2 regions of the Arthrobacter sp. zg-Y179 genome follow, and region 2 is predicted to be linked to the other one. Evidence: riboswitches for the same ligand, from Rfam matches in the RefSeq annotation. Region 2 holds a riboswitch; the other holds the start of a gene.
What was found. A riboswitch is a leader RNA that binds a small molecule or an ion and turns the genes downstream of it on or off. The one in region 2 is predicted to bind cyclic di-AMP.

Region 1: another riboswitch for cyclic di-AMP. It lies ahead of LOC56_RS13495 (M23 family metallopeptidase); the one in region 2 lies ahead of LOC56_RS09430 (LysM peptidoglycan-binding domain-containing protein).

Annotation. Positions count from the first base shown of each region.
Region 1 is NZ_JAJJOB010000010.1:489,402-497,438, reverse strand. Features, by position in the region: gene LOC56_RS13510 (MFS transporter) at 1-408, shown strand, start outside; gene serC (phosphoserine transaminase) at 457-1,584, opposite strand; gene LOC56_RS13500 (metal-dependent transcriptional regulator) at 1,801-2,499, shown strand; cyclic di-AMP (ydaO/yuaA leader) riboswitch at 2,590-2,787, shown strand; gene LOC56_RS13495 (M23 family metallopeptidase) at 2,791-3,555, shown strand; cyclic di-AMP (ydaO/yuaA leader) riboswitch at 3,704-3,862, shown strand; gene LOC56_RS16320 (NlpC/P60 family protein) at 3,866-4,660, shown strand; gene LOC56_RS13485 (NlpC/P60 family protein) at 4,679-5,485, shown strand; gene LOC56_RS13480 (HNH endonuclease) at 5,749-6,249, shown strand; gene mobA (molybdenum cofactor guanylyltransferase) at 6,249-6,890, shown strand; gene LOC56_RS13470 (DUF6457 domain-containing protein) at 6,927-7,211, shown strand; gene LOC56_RS13465 (molybdopterin molybdotransferase MoeA) at 7,208-8,037, shown strand, end outside.
Region 2 is NZ_JAJJOB010000008.1:169,220-177,256, reverse strand. Features, by position in the region: gene LOC56_RS09435 (response regulator) at 1-210, shown strand, start outside; gene LOC56_RS09430 (LysM peptidoglycan-binding domain-containing protein) at 298-1,155, opposite strand; cyclic di-AMP (ydaO/yuaA leader) riboswitch at 1,159-1,305, opposite strand; gene LOC56_RS09425 (MFS transporter) at 1,849-3,069, shown strand; gene ligD (non-homologous end-joining DNA ligase) at 3,116-4,138, shown strand; gene LOC56_RS09415 (sulfurtransferase TusA family protein) at 4,135-4,362, opposite strand; gene LOC56_RS09410 (YeeE/YedE family protein) at 4,396-5,448, opposite strand; gene LOC56_RS09405 (glycosyltransferase family 2 protein) at 5,710-6,474, shown strand; gene LOC56_RS09400 (alpha/beta fold hydrolase) at 6,434-7,378, opposite strand; gene LOC56_RS09395 (lysophospholipid acyltransferase family protein) at 7,545-8,037, shown strand, end outside.

The DNA.
Region 1 (8,037 bases), on a different contig from region 2:
TTCGGCCTGGCCTGCATCCTGTCCGCCGCGGCACCCAGCCTGATCCTGTTCGCCGTCTCGCTGATCCCCGTCGGCCTGTTTGCACTGACCCTGATGACCAGCGCCAACGCCTATGTCCAGACCACCACGGCCCAGATCATGCGCGGGCGGGTGATGGCCCTGTACTTTGCCATCTTTATGGGCGGCACGCCGCTGGGCGCCCCGGTGGTGGGTTGGGTCTCGAACACCTTTGGTCCCCGCTGGAGCCTGGGCGTTGCCGCCGCTTCGGGTCTGCTTGCCGCCGCGATTGGTTTCGTCTGGGCCTGGCGCACCTACGGCATGCGTTTCCACTATGACCGGAGCCTGCCGCGCCGGCTGAGCATGACCACGGACACTCCGGAAAAGCAGCAGGACCCGGACAACGCCTAGCGTCCGGGTCCTGCCACGACCCCTATGGGGGGGGGGCGACTTGGCGGGTCAGGAATTCGCGATCACATAATCGATGCACTCCAGCAGGGCACTGACGTCGTCGGGCTCGATGGCAACGAAGGTGGCAATCCGCAGCTGGTTGCGGCCGAGCTTGCGGTAGGGCTCCACGTCCACCACGCCGTTGGCGCGCAGGGTCTTCGCAATTGCCGCGGCGTCGATGTCCTCCTCGAAATCGATCGTGGCAATCACATTGGAGCGGTCCTCGGCACGGGGAACGAACGGAGTGGCCACGGAGGACTTCTCCGCCCACGAATAGATCCGCCCCGCCGACTCCGCCGTCCGGCCCGCGGCGAAGGCAAGCCCGCCGTTGGCATTGAGCCATTCGATCTGCGCGTTAAGGGTCACCAGCGTAGACAGCGACGGCGTGTTGTAGGTCTGGTTCAGCCTCGAGTTGTCGATGGCGGTCTGCAGGTTCAGGAAATCCGGAATCCAGCGGTCCCCGGCGTTGATCCGGGCCGCCCGCTCCAGCGCCGCCGGAGAGAACATGCCCAGCCACAGTCCGCCGTCGGAAGCGAAGTTTTTCTGCGGTGCGAAGTAATAGACATCCGACTGGGCCAGGTCCACATCCAGGCCGCCCGCAGCGGAGGTGGCATCGATCAGGACCAGGGAGCCGGCGTCGGCGCCTTCCACGCGCCGTACGGGGGCAGCCACGCCGGTGGAGGTCTCATTCTGGGGCCAGGCATAAACGTCGACGCCGGCCTCCACCGCAGGCTCGGGGCGCGTACCGGGAGCGGACGTGATGATGCTGGATGCCGAGAGGAACGGAGCCTTGTTGGTGGCTGCCGCGAACTTTGAGCCGAATTCGCCGAAGGACAGGTGCTGGGCCTTGTCCTGGACCAGGCCGAAGGCCGCAATGTCCCAGAATGCGGTGGAGCCGCCCACGCCCAGGACAACCTCGTAGCCCTCGGGGGCCGAGAACAGCTCGGTGAGGCCTTCACGGACGCTGCCCACGAGGTTCCGTACCGGAGCCTGCCGGTGGGAGGTGCCGAGCAGGTTTGCTCCCGCCGCTGCCAGTGCGGACATTTGTTCCGGGCGTACCTTGGAAGGGCCGGCACCAAATCGGCCGTCCTTCGGGAGGAGTCCAGCGGGAATTTTCAGTGCGGCGGTATCGCCCATGGCGTGACGCTCCAAGCAGGTTTCGAAGGTGGCGGATATGCACTTCCATTCTGCCGTACACACTCCGGAGGCGGCGATGTATGACGCCCGCCACCGCACCCTGTGCCCGGCGCCGCGCAATTATCGGGCGGTCCGGCGGATAGGCTAACGTGTTGGCGTACACCCCCGGGCAGCGGTTCGTTGCCCTTCTTCCTCCCTTGCTAGGAGCGGCCCGTCATGACGGATCTCATTGACACCACTGAGATGTATCTCAGGACCATCCTGGAACTGGAAGAAGAGAACATTGTTGCCCTCCGTGCACGCATTGCCGAACGGCTGCGGCACTCCGGTCCCACGGTTTCCCAGACCATCGGACGAATGGAACGTGACGGGCTCGTAGTGGTTGCCGGGACCCGCCGGCTGGAGCTGACGGAACTGGGCCGGCGCCGGGCCACCGAAGTAATGCGCAAGCACCGCCTGGCCGAACGGCTCCTTGCCGACGTCATCGGACTTGACTGGGCCTACGTGCACGATGAAGCCTGCCGCTGGGAACACGTGATGAGTGAGCGCGTGGAACGGCGGCTGTATGAGCTGTTGGGCCACCCCACGGAATCGCCCTACGGCAATCCCATTCCCGGCCTCGAGGGAATCGGCGGCGCGGCTGCGGAAGTATTCATCACCGGCGTCGTCGACCTGGTGTCCACTGTCGCTACGGCCGAGCCGGGGACCAAGCTTCGGCTGGTCCGGCTGGCCGAACCGATCCAGGTGGAACCCGAGCTGCTTTCCCAACTGGACGAAGCGGGGCTGCGGCCCGGAGCGCAGATCACTGCAGAGGTTGTAGGCGGCTATATTTCCGTTCGCGTTCCGGGTATCGAGGGTGCCTTGGAACTGCCTACGGAAGTGGCCTCCCACGTCTTTGTTTCTCCTATTGGGTAACGGAATGGTCACTTTTGTGACATTTACCCTATAGTGAGTTCCGACGCTGAAACACCATCGTTATCCGGTCCGTCCGCCGAGCCCTGCCAGCGGACCGGAGCACCAAATTCGTCCAGGCAGGGGCGGAGGACCCACTTTCCGGCAGCATTGCTGCCTTGGGGTGAAGCCTTTCGGGGGCCGGCGGCATTTCCTGCATAGTTGCAGGTGATGCCCCGCCTTTTCCGGAAAGGCCGAGTTTCTCTACTCGAATCCGACAGCTAACTTCGCAGGCGATCCATGAGAGGGAATAACTTGTCGAAGCATGCTGCTTCGGGCCGGCGCCGCGCGTCAGCTCCTATTGCACCTGCGCGCCCGCGCAACGCCTCACCGTCAGGCCGTCGGCGCGCCGAAACAAAGTCCGTGTCCGTGGGCGGTGCCGCCCAGAAGGTGGCCATTACCGCTGCCACGTCGGGCCTGATCCTCACGGCCGCCATGCCCACGCATGCGGTGGCCGACGATCCGGTCCAGCTCGAGCCGGCGGCGATCGACGCGCCCGTCTCGGCGGACCCGAACGCTGATATCGGATTCGCCCGGGCCGGGCTGAGCAGCAAATATGACCCGGACGCCAAGCTGGCCTCCATTACTGTTGCGGCCGGCTCGCATGCGGTCCCTGCCGCGGCGAAGGGCACGCTGTCCGCGCCCCTGGACGCTTCTTTGGTGCAGACCTCCGGGTTTGGCCACCGGGTCAGCCCCATTACCGGGCAGCACGGCGAGATGCATAACGGGCAGGACTTCGCCGCCGTCTGCGGTACCGCGGTCAACGCTGCGGCATCCGGCACCGTGGTCTTCGCCGGCTGGCATCCCTACGGCGGCGGCAACCGCGTGGTGATTGACCACGGCAACGGAGTGCAGACTACGTACAACCACCTTTCCAACATTGCCGTCACCATGGGCACCGAGGTCGACCGCGGATTCCTGGTCGGCGCAAGCGGTACAACCGGTTCCTCAACCGGCTGCCACCTGCATTTCGAGGTCATGGTTAACGGCGAAGTAGTGGACCCGCTGAATTGGTTGTAAGCGCTTAAATCAATTGGTTGTAACCAGTTGAATATCATTTCGTGATCGGAACGTGACATACCTCAAATGTTGCTGTACGCTCATCCTCGTGCCCGATTCGCCAAAGGTGGGGCACCTTCGAACAGATCGCCTAGCTCTGCCACTGTTTGAAGTCCGTTCGCAGAATCGCATGGCAGAGGCGGGGGAACCAATTTCGGGTTTCGAAAGAAACCCTTGGGGTTAAGTTGCAAAAGGCCATTGGCCGGGCAACCGGGTGACTCCCATCCGAATCCGACAGCTCACCTCGTAGGCAATTGGGAGAGGCAAACTTGTGTCATCACACGCTCACGGCCGCCGTCGCGCTGCCACCGTACAGACCAACCCGATCACTGCACTTTCCAAGGCAGTCAGCAGCAACGCCGGGACCGTAGGCCGCCAGGCCGCCGTCGTAGTTGCAGCATCCGGCCTCGTGCTGGCTGCCGGACTTCCTGCACAGGCTTCCGTAAGCACGGACCGCCAGGCACTCGCAGCAACCCCGCTGAACATCGTGGCCGGCAGCGTTACCGCTCCCGCCAACGCACCGTTCGAGCTTCCCCTGGTTGCCCCCAGCTCCACCTCCGGTGCCGAATACCGCGCACAGGTTGCAGCTGAAGAGGCCGCAGCCCAGGCAGCAGAAGAGCTCGCAGCCTCGCAGGCCGCAGCAGCCCAGGCAGCAGCCACCAAGAATGCCGCAGCCGCCCGCACCGCCCCGGCAGCCTCCGGCCCCGCCGTAGTGGCAGCCTCCTCCATGGCGGCTCCTGTCGAAGCTCCGGCTTCCGGCAACGTCGCAGCCGGCCTGGTTGCTTCGGCCTACGGCCAGATCGGTGTGGCACAGGATTGCACCGCCATGGTCGAGAAGGCACTGCGCTCCGTCGGCAAGTCCGTCGGCGATCTGGCCCCCGGCCAGTTCTTCCAGTTCGGTTCCGTAGTTTCCACTCCGGCTCCCGGCGACCTCGTGATCACCGGCGGCCACGTTGCGATCTACGTCGGCAACGGCCAGGTAGTCAGCGGCGGGTTGAACGGTATGAACACCGGCCTGCACCCACTCTCCGATCTGCCGGGCGCCAGCTTCGTCCGCGTCAGCTAAGCCCGGTTTCGAGACATCATGACTTCGACAATTGAGCGCGCCCGCCACCGGGCGCCGGTGGAACGCACCACTACGCTGAGCGCCCTTGCCGGCGCCGTCAGTGCCAACGCCGGAACGGTGGGCCGCCAGGCCGCCGTGATCGCGGCAGCCTCCGGGCTGGTACTGACCACCGGTGTTGCGGCCAATGCCTCCGGGGCGGACGCCGTGCGCGACGTCCAGACAAGCACCCTGGATCTTTCTTCGGTCAAGGCCCTCCAGGTCTCCGAGAACGCCACGGTCTCGTTCGAACGCGACAGCATTGCCGGCACCACCCCGGCACCCGTGCCGGAACCGGTAGCCCCGGTTGCCGAAGCTGCTGCACCTGCTGCCGTTTCGGCTCCGAAACCGGCTGCCGCCCCTGCCGGCACGCGTGCTGCTGCCAACACGGTTCCTGCTGCTCAGGCGACAACCCTCAGCGCACCGGCCGCAGTTCAGCCCGTGCAGAGCGCACCTTCCGGTGTGGCATCCACCATTGCAGCTGCTGCCTACGCGCAGCTGGGCATCGGGCAGGACTGCACCCGGTTGGTTACCAATGCACTGGCAGCGGCCGGAATCAACCACCACGGCTGGCCTGCAAGCTACCTCTCCCTTGGACGGACGGTGAGCGCAGCTGAGGCCATCCCCGGTGACCTTATCTACTACGCAGACGGCGGGATGGGCATGGCCCACATCGCCGTGTACGTGGGCGGCGGTCAGGCAGTGCACGGCGGTTTCAACGGCGGATCCACCGTTGTGGCTCCGGCCGAGCTCGGCTCCGGCGGCGTCTACATCCGCGTGGGCGGCTAAGCAGCTCCCGGCACAGCATCCTGGCAAGGCCCCTCCTTCGGGAGGGGCCTTGCCTGCTTAAACCCTGTTAAACCTTGTTGAACCGCAGCCCGGGCACGGACGCAGGCGACGTACTGCTGGCCGGGGCCGGGCCCCTGTGCCACCGGCATAAATGGCCAAGACGGCGATCGCGTTCTACTCTTGCATAGACAATCCGATGTGCCCTTGGCGGAGCGGTGTCTTGTACTCACCGGTTCGCGGGCGGCAGGCGAAGAGGTATGTGCATGCGCACTCTCGTTCTGAATGCTGGATATGAACCGTTGGCCGTGATCACTTTCCGCCGCGCCTTGGTGCTGGTCCTGAATGGAAAGGCGAGTGTGGTGGCGGAAAGCGGCGAGCCCGTGATCGGGCCCAACGAAATCCTCCCTCGACCTTCGGTGATCCTGCTCCACCGGTACGTGAAGATTCCTTACCGGGAGGGTACCGTTGCCACCCGAAGGGGCGTCCTGCGCCGGGATAACCATGAATGCGCCTATTGCGGAAAGGCGGCGGCGACCGTGGACCACGTGGTCCCGCGGTCCCGCGGCGGCGATGACAGCTGGGAAAACCTGGTGGCCTGTTGCCTGCGCTGCAACAACAGCAAAGGGGACCGGACGCTGGCCCAGCTTGGCTGGGAGCTGCGGGTATCTCCCAAGGCACCCCGGGGTGCGCGCTGGCAGATCCGCGAGCTTGAACGTCCGTCGCCGCAGTGGGACCCGTTCCTGCAGAATGACACGGCTGCCTGATGTCCACCGCTTATGACGCAGTCATCCTGGCTGGCGGCCGTTCCACGCGCCTTGGCGGCACGCCCAAGGCGCTGCTTCTGGCCGGGGACCGAACCCTCTTGGAAACCACCCTTGCCGCAGTCCAGGATGCGCGCAGCACTGCCGTCGCAGGGCCGCCGGAACTGTCGAAGCTGCTCGGTTCCACAGTGCTGGCCGGATCCCCGGGGAGACCCCTGCTGGTCCGGGAGGAGCCCGCCTACGCGGGGCCGGCAGCAGCGGTCGGAGCCGCCGTCGTCGCCCTGGCCGAGGGGAACGTCGACAGCGGCGAAAGCCCCTGGACGATGGTCCTGGCCTGCGACATGCCGCAGATCGCCGCCGCCGTCCGGGCCCTGCTGGCTGCAGCCGACGTGCCGCCCGCCGAGAGCCTGCTGGCAGTGGATTCCAGCGGCACCCGCCAGCCGCTGGCAGCGCTTTACCGCACAGCGGACCTGCGCGCCGCTGTTGATTCCCTGGCCGCAGAGGGTCTAGCGAACAAGCCCATGAAGGCGTTGCTTGCTAGGGTGCAATGGAGGGGTGTTGATGTTCCCCCGACGAGTACAGCCGATGTTGACACCTGGAACGATGCACAAACCTTGGGTGTGAGCGCCGGGGACCTGCCGTAGCACCGGGCGGTCCCCAAGCGAAACGAAGGAGCACGAATGGCAAGCCAGCAGGAACAACTCGAGGCGTGGAGCGGCAGGCTGCTGCAGGCGCTGGAACTCGAGGGCACACCGGTGGATGTCTCCGCTGTCCTCGATCTGGCTGCAGCTGCGGCGCACAGCGTGGTGCGGCCCGCCGCCCCGCTGACCACCTTCATTGTCGGATACGCGGCGGGCCTCGCCGCCGGCAGCGGCCAGGCCGGCGACGCCGTCGCCATGGAATCGGCCATGGCCGTAGCCACAGAACAGTGCCGGAACGCCGCAGCGGAAGGAGATGCCAAATGAGCGAACATGCCGCACCCGTCATCCTGCCGGCCCAGCCCAATGCGTCCTGGGCGCAGGCCCGCCACGCCGCCTATGCGGCGGCCCGTCCACTGCCGTATGAGACGGTGCCCCTCGACGAGGCACTCGGCCGGATCCTGGCCCTCGAAACGAGTGCCCTGCAGCCGGTACCGCATTACGCCTCCGCCGCCATGGACGGATGGGTTGTCGCGGGGCCGCCGCCGTGGACTGTCATTACCCATGAGGAACCCGAGGTGGAACGCTGGCAGATCCACCGCGAATCGGGCCGCCGCGCCCTTCAGCCGGGGGAGGCGGTGCAGATCCTCACCGGCGGGCTTATCCCCGAGGGTGCCGAGGCCGTCCTGCGCTCCGAAAGCGGCACGGTGTCGGCCACAACGCCGCCGCAGCTGACGCTCAGCGACCAGGCAAAGGAGTCGGAACCGAGTGCCGGCGAACATATCCGCCCGGCCGGAGAAGAGGCGGCAGCAGGGGAGACCACCATCCCTGCGGGCAAGCTGCTCAACCCGGCGCATATCGCGCTGGCTGCGGTGTGCGGACATGACACCCTGCCGGTGCTGCGCTCCCCGCGCGTGTCCCTGCTGCTGACCGGAGACGAAGTCATCGAAGCCGGCCTGCCCGAGCCGGGACAGGTCCGGGACACCTTTGGACCCCAGCTGCCGCAGCTGATCACGATGCTGGGCGGACGCATCGACGTCGTCCGGCGCCTGCCGGACCGGCTGGAGGATGTAGTGGCGGCGCTGAGCAGCGAAGCCACGGATGAACTCTCCATCGCAATGTCTTCCGGAGACGTCCTCGTCACTACCGGCGG
Region 2 (8,037 bases):
GAGTGGCGGTTCCTGTCCGAGCTGCTCGCCCATCCGGGGATGCTGGTCACCCAGCAGGCCCTGCTGACCAATGTCTGGGGACCGGGCACCACGGATTCGGGCTATCTGCGGCTGTACATCGGACAGCTGAGGCGGAAACTGGAGCGTGACCCTGCTGCTCCGCAGCATCTGCTCACCGAACACGGCATGGGCTACCGGTTTGTGCCCTGATGCGTCCGGGGGCTGACCGCTTAACGCAATGAGCGTCCGGCCCTTACGGGACGGACGCTCATTTTGGCGCTGTGTGGCTGGGAAGCCTTACGCGCGGTAGAACACGGGGCCGGAGCCGACGTTGACGGACTGGACTACGGTCTGGTTGCCGTTCCAGCCGCTGTGGATGGCCTCGCCGTTGCCGACGTAGATGGCAATGTGGGCCAGGCCCATGCCGCCGTCGGCGTAGTAGACCATGTCACCGGGCTCCGGGGTGGAGACCTGGGTGCCGTAGGCGGCCAGCTGTGCGGGACCGAGGTCTCCCACGTTGTGGCCTGCGGCGCGCAGGGCAACCTCAACCAGAACGGTGCAGTCCTGGGCTGCGCCCAGCTGCGACTGTGCCGAAGCCAGCATGATGGCATTGGTGCCGCTGGCTGCGGGGGTTGCCGCAGCCGGCGTGATGTTGGTGGACTGGGTGGTGACCACGCCGGTATTGGCGGGCTCAACCGGTGCAGCTACTGCGGCTGCCGGTGCGGCGTAGAACGCAGCGGGTGCGGCAGCCGGAGCAGCTTCGCCGGCAACGGTGATGACGTCGCCGGGGTAGATGACGGATGCCAGGGACAGGCCGTTCAGCGCCAGGACGGAGTCCAGGCCAACGCCGTAAGCGGCGGAGATCTGGCCCAGGGTGTCACCGGATACAACGGTGTGGGTGGCGGCAGCAGCTGCGGGGGCAGCTACCGGTGCAGCTTCCACCGGAGCGGCAGCTACCGGAGCGGCCGGTGCAACGGCCTGCGACGGGGTGTAGTTGTCGTTGGCGACAACACCGGCGGAGGCCGGTGCGGCCATGCCGAGCATGATGCCGGAGCCGGCAACGACGACGGCTGCGGTGCTGCCGATGGTCCGTGCACGGCCTGCTGCGACGGTGTTCTCGGCGCGGTGGCGTCCACGAGTCTTGTTGAAAGTCATGTAATAACCTCTCCCGATACCTGCGAGGTGAGCTGTCGGATTCGGATGGGAGACACCCGGCCGCCGGTGAAACCGGAGACTTAACCCCAAGGATTCAAGGAACCCATAATTGGTTCCCCCGCCTCTGCCGTGGTTGTGCGTTCTGTGGACCCCGGGACCAGCGGCAGAGCTAGGTAACAAGCCCGGGGGAGCCGCATCAGAAAGCGGCATGGGTATAACCGTACAAGATAGTTACGGTTGGATAACCATTATGTGATCTGCTTCTCTCGGGCGTGTGATCGGGGCCGCGGTATGCTAGCCGAAATCGGCCTCAGCGGCCACTATGGCCTGCTTCAGTATCAATATTAACAGCGTCGTGCCTCATGCCGGGTGGCGGGCAGTTCCCAGGCGTCGTGGCAGGTGTTACGCGTGTGATCCCACTAGTAACAGCTGTATCACGGCGCCGGAAACGACGTCCAGCCCGGTGCGACTTGCCGCCGAAGACTTCGACCCTCCGATACAGGAGTGACTGATGTTTTCCCGTGCGTCACGACTGCCCCACTACGAGGGTAAAAGTGGTCGGGATCACTGAAATTTCCTTCAATTCAGCAGTGGGACGGCGGCTTTGATTTCCCGACCGGCGGCGACGGCGCGTAAGGTTGTTAGGCGGCCTTTCAATATGGGTCGCTTGTTCCGAGCAAACAGGAGAATGCAGTGGCTGGCAGCGGTTCTAAATTATGGACCAGGGGATTTGTGCTGGCGATCATCACCAATCTCTTTATCTCACTGGTGTTTTATCTGTTGATGACCACCATGGCGCTCTATACGGTGCAGGAGTTCTCCGCATCCGACAGCGCCGCCGGATTCGCTTCCGGATCCTTCGTCCTCGGCGCGTTGGCGGCACGGGTGTTCGCCGGCAAGTTCCTGGACTTCGTCGGGCGGCGGAGGCTGCTGGTAGTGAGCCTTGCGGTGTTCGTTGTCGCGTCGCTGCTGTACATCCCCGCGTCCAGCCTGGCACTGCTCCTGACCGTCCGGATCCTGCACGGCATGGCATTCGGAGCGGCCAGCACGAGTATTTCCGCCTCCGTTATGGGACTGATTCCGGTCCACCGGCGGGGTGAGGGCACCGGCTACTTCGGTATCTCCACCACGCTGGCCACTGCAGTGGGCCCGTTCCTGGCCGTGTTCCTGGCGGAGTCGGTCAGTTACCGCGCATTGTTCCTGTTTGCTGCCGGATGCGCCGCCGTCGCACTGGTCTTGTCCCTGGTGCTGTCCCTGCCTGAACGTACGCCGACGGCCGAGGAACAGGAGAACAAGTGGCGGATGCACCTGACGGACATCATCGATCCGTCGGCCCTGGCCATTGCGTCGGTGATGTTCATTGCCGGCGCCGCTTACGCCGGCATCCTCTCCTTCCTGAACTCCTATGCCCAGACAGAAGGCCTGGTGCTCGGCGCCAGCCTCTTCTTTGTGGTCTATGCGTGCGTGGTGCTGGTATCGCGGCTGTTTGTGGGGCGCATCCAGGACCGGCACGGCGACAACGCCGTGGTGTATCCCACCCTCGTGTCCTTCGCCGTCGGCCTGGCGCTGCTCGCCTACGCCCCCAATGACACGGTGATGGCCCTGGCCGGCGTGTTTGTGGGGTTCGGCTTCGGTGCGCTGATGCCGTGTGCCCAGGCGATTGCCGTGACGACGGCGCCGCCGGCTCGAATCGGCCTGGCGACATCCACATTCTTTATCCTGATGGATGCCGGGGTGGGCCTTGGCCCGCTGCTGCTGGGGATGCTCCTGCCGCTGATGGGATTCCACGGCATGTACTGGGTGCTGGCCGCCGTCCTGCTGGCCTCCACGGTGCTGTACCACTTTGTCCACGGGCGGAGGAACTACCGGCCCGGCGCTCCGATGGAACCGGTGCTGGAGAAGCCTGCCGCCTGACGCGGTAACCTCTTTCCCACACTGTCCGATGAGGGAAAGCAGAGCCATGGCACGCGAGGAAACCACCTTGACCGTTCCCGGCCCGGAGGGGGAGCGGCAGGTCCGCATCTCCAGTCCGGGGCGGGTCCTCTGGCCGAATCCCGGAATCACGAAACTGGATCTGGCCCGTTATCTCGCGGAGGTGGGCGAGGCGTTCATCCGGGCCAACGGCGGCCGGCCCGTCTCGCTGGAGCGCTTTCCGGAGGGCATCGGCGGGGAGGTGTTCTTTTCCAAGAATCCTCCGCGTGGAATGCCGGACTGGATGCGCGCCGTCACCGTGAAATACCCGAGTGCCCGTTCACACCCGCAGGTGGTGCTGGATGAGCCGGCCGCTGCGGTGTGGGCGGCCCAGATGAACACGGTGGTGTTCCATCCCTGGCCGTCACGGGCGGAAAATACCGACAATCCGGACCAGCTGCGGATCGACCTGGATCCCCAGCCGGGCACGGATTTCGACGACGCCGTGCGTCCGGCCCAGGAACTGCGGACCATCCTCGCCGAGGCCGGGCTGGATGCCTTCATTAAGACCTCGGGCAACCGGGGCATCCACTTGTTCGCCCCGATCCGGCCGGAGCGTGAGTTCCTGGACGTCCGGCATGCGGTGATTGCCGCGGCCCGGGAGGTGGAGCGCCGGATGCCGGACAAGGTGACCACTGCCTGGTGGAAGGAGGAGCGCGGCGAACGCGTGTTCGTGGACTTCAACCAGGCCAACCGCGACCGCACCATGGCGGGCGCCTACAGCCCCCGTGCCCTCCCGGACGCGCCCGTCTCCTGTCCGATCACCTGGGATGAGCTGGAACGGGTGCATCCGGGGGACTTCACGATGCAGACCGTTCCGGAGCGGCTGCGCACTGTCGGGGATCCCTGGGCGGAAATGTCAGCCCGGCCCGGGTCCATCGACGTCCTGCTGGACTGGTGGGAACGGGACCTGGCCGACGGGCTCGGCGAGCTGCCTTTCCCGCCGGACTATCCGAAGATGCCGGGGGAGCCGCCGCGGGTCCAGCCCAGCCGTGCCCGTCGGAAGGACTAGGCCTTCTGCACCGTGATGGACCACTCCGCAGGACCGCGCTTGGAGAAATCCGTGACCGGGTAGCCGCTCTCGGCAGCCCAGCGCGGAATGGCGTCCGTGGCCTGGGTGCAGTCGAAGTGGATAACGAGTTCGTCGCCGCTCGTCAGCGTTGTCATAGCCTGCTTGGCCTCCACGAGGGGGAAGGGGCAGACGGATCCGTTGGTTTCCAGGGTGACCTGTGCCATGGTGTGTTTCCTTTTCTAGCTTTTGGTGGGGATTTAGACGCCGACGGGAACGCGTGCGGAGGCAGGCGCCGGGCGGCGGTTCATGATGGTGAGTTTCGCAGCCACGCCGGTGCCGAGGATCATGAAGATCAGCGCGGTCCAGCCCTGGAAGGTGAACTGGGCCGTCTGCACCATCGCGTTGCCGATGGTGCAGCCGCCGGCCAGGGCCGCGCCGATACCCATCAGGGCACCGCCGCCGAGGCTCTTCACTGCCGTGGCGGCGTCGGGGACCCGGACCCGGAATTCGCCGCTGCCCTTGGCTGCAATGAAGGAGCCGAGCAGGATGCCGATGACCAGGTACACGCCCCAGTCCACGAGTTCGGCATCGCCGGTGACCAGGTAGGTGACCAGCTTGGAGGAGGGTGTGGTGATGCCCAGGCCGTCCTCCCGGCCGGTAGCCCAGCTCAACGGCCAGGCTGCAGTGGCAATGAGCCCGATGACGACAGCGGTGGCAAAGGCATTCCACGGCTTTTCGAACAAGAGGTGCGCCAGTCCGGTTTTCGACGCGGGCAGGGCGGCCATGGCGAACTTCGGCTTGGCCAGGTGGTGCCGGACGGCCAGGGCCACCGCAGCCACAAGCACCGCCACGAACAGCCACGGGGAGATGCCCAGGACCGAGTAGAAATTGCTCTGCTCCACGGTCACGGAGCGCATGGCGGTGTTGAAGCCGGCCAGGGGTCCGGTTTTCATGATTGCGGCGAACAGTGCGTAGGAAATGAGCGCCAGCCAGCTGCCGACCAGGCCCTCGCCGGCGCGGTAGTAGGTCCCCGTGGCGCAGCCGCCGGCCAGCACGATGGCAAAGCCAAAGATGAAGCCGCCCACGATCGTCGCCAGCCAGGGGAACGCCTCGGCCTGCAGGGTGATGACGCCCGCGGCGTCCAAGGCGAACACGCCGACGCTCTGCACGGCAACAACCACCAGGAACGCGGTGAGCCAGCGGGTATTGCGTGTGACCCAGACGTCCCGGAAGGCACCGGTGACGCAGAAGCGGCCCCGCTGCATAACGAATCCGAGTGCCAACCCGACCAGCAGGCCTGAAATAAGCATTGAAACTGCTCCTAGGAAAAAGGGAAGATGCCGCGGCAACGTGCCGCAGTTGAGCAACGCTAGTCCGGGTGCTTTCGGGCCGCCAAGGAATATGGCCCCGCATGTCCGCGGATTAAGCGCCATGACGGCTTAGGTGGACAAAGGCGGCACCGGAGTGCACCACTTCACCGTGCCGCCCGGCTGCAGCCTTCCCGTCCGTGGCCGGGGGACGCATGCGGTGGCAGAATCGGAGGGCAACGGCCAACCGGCAGCCAGGACGCGATGTCGACTATTACAGTGGTGATCCCCTCCCATAACGACGCCGCCATGCTTGCTGCGTGCCTGCGCGCGGTGGCCCGGCAGACACGGCAGCCGGACGAGGTGCTGGTAGTGGACAACGCCAGTACCGATGCGACGGCGGAGGTCTGCCGGGCAGCCGGCGTCCGCAGGATCTATGAGCCCGACGTCGGTGTTGCCTCCGCCACCTTCCGCGGCTTCGATGAGGCGGGCGGTGAATGGCTGGCCCGCCTGGACGCTGACTCGGTGCCTCCGCCGCACTGGCTGGAGCATCTGGAAGCGGACCTCCTCGAGGCGGGGAAAGACACCGCTGTCACCGGGCCGGGGGAGTTTTACGGCTCCGGCCCGGTGGTCCGGTGGATAGCGGAAACCCTCTATATCGGCGGCTACCGCTGGTCGATGAACCTGTTGCTGGGGCACCCGCCGCTCTTCGGGTCCAACTTCGGCTTGCACCGGAGCATGTGGATACGGCTAAGGGACCGGGTGCACCGGGGCGATCCCCGCGTGCATGATGACCTGGACCTCTGTTATCAGCTGCGTCCCGGGATGCGGATCCGCTGGGACCCGGACCTGCGCGTGGGCGTATCCGCCCGGCCCTTCGACACGTGGCGCGGGCTGGGGCGGCGGGTGTCCATGGCCTGCACCACGTTCAAGCTCGACTTCGAGCAGGAGCCGCCGTGCCGGCGTCGGCGGGAGCGGGCACGCAGCGTCAGCCGGCGGAATCGAACAGGTGCAGCAGATCCCGCGTGAACTGGTAAGGCGATTCCTCGCTGGGGCTGTGTCCGCTGCCGTAGGACGCGAAGGATGCGCCGATCCCGGAGGCGAACTCCCGGTGCAGCCGCAGCGGCCAGACATCATGCTCGCCCACGGCCACGAACTTCGGGAGGCGAGCCTCCCGAAGGTCCGCCCGCAGGTCCGGGGCGTGCCGCATCAGTCCCACCATGTCCCGGATGGAGTCCTTCCGGGTGCGGGTGAACCGGTGGGACACAAACGCCATCCGCCCGGGGGATGCCCCGATGAAGTTACGCTGCACGCCCCAGACAATCAGGTCCGCGCTGATCCGGTCCCCGACGAAGGGGGCGGCCCAGCCGATACGGCTTACGCCGCGGAAACTCTGGCCGCCGCCGGGCGGACAGCCAAGCAGGGTGATGCTGCGGAACAGGTCCGGCCGCTGCAGCAGGGCCAGTTGCGCAACGATGCCGGCGAATGAGTAGCCGACCACGTGGGCCGGTCCGCAGGCGGACAGCACGGATATCAGGTCACCCGTGAACAGTTCATAGTCGTACCGCTGCCGCGGGGGCAGCAGATGCTCGGGGCCGGCGTCGGCGGACTCGTACTGGCCGGCAAGGTCGAAGCTGAAGGCGAAGTATCCCGCCGCTGCCAGCTCCGGCAGCATCAGTGAGAAGTCCTCCTTTGATCCCATGGCCCCCGGAACCAGGACAACTGCCGGACTTCCGGCGTCGCCCATGCTGATGGCCGCGAGCGACCCGCTGGGTGCCGGAAACCGGGAACGGACGCAGCCCGCAGGAAGCGCGGACCAGTCGACGTCGCCGAGTTGTGCGTCGCGGGCGGCAGCCGGATCAGCCGGGGCAGCCGGTTCGGTGCGCAGCCTTGCGCCCGGCCCCCGGCCGGCGAACCTCCCGCGTATCACCATGGCTAAAAAGATAGCCGCCAAACGGGTCCCCGTCTGCTGAATCCGGGCCTGGGGAGCACGGGGCCGGTCATTTCGGCGCGGCGCGGACAAGCAGGTCAGCAGCCGTAGGCCGTCGCGGTAGAATTTCGTTGCCTGCCCCGAAATTCCCCCGACTCAGGAGCCGACGTTGCCCGCAAAGCGTAACCCCAACAAGTTCGTCTATCGAGGCATCGTATTTACGGGCCTTACTGCCCGCAGCCTCTTTAGGGTTCCCGTAATCCCCTCCGGCCTGGAGAACCTTCCCGCCCACGAGGACATCCGAGGCCTGAACAGGGCCGTCGTCCCCGGCAAGGGGGCAGTGGTGGCCATTACGCACTTCGGCTACCTGGACTTCGCGTTCGCTGAGCTCCTGATGTGGAGGAAGCTGAAGGTCCACATGCGGTTCCTCGTCACCAAGAAAGCCACGAAGAAGAAGTTCGTCAAGGCTGTCTGCGACTGGTGCGAGCACATTGTGGTGGACCGTGCCGACGGCGCAGCAGCCTACAAGGAGTCCGTTGAAAAGCTGCGCGGCGGTGATTACCTTGCGGTCCTGCCCGAGGCAGGCGTCAGCCGCAGCTTCACCGTGCGGCAGCTGAAGACCGGCGCCGTGCGCATGGCCGCCGAGGCGGGTGTCCCGATCA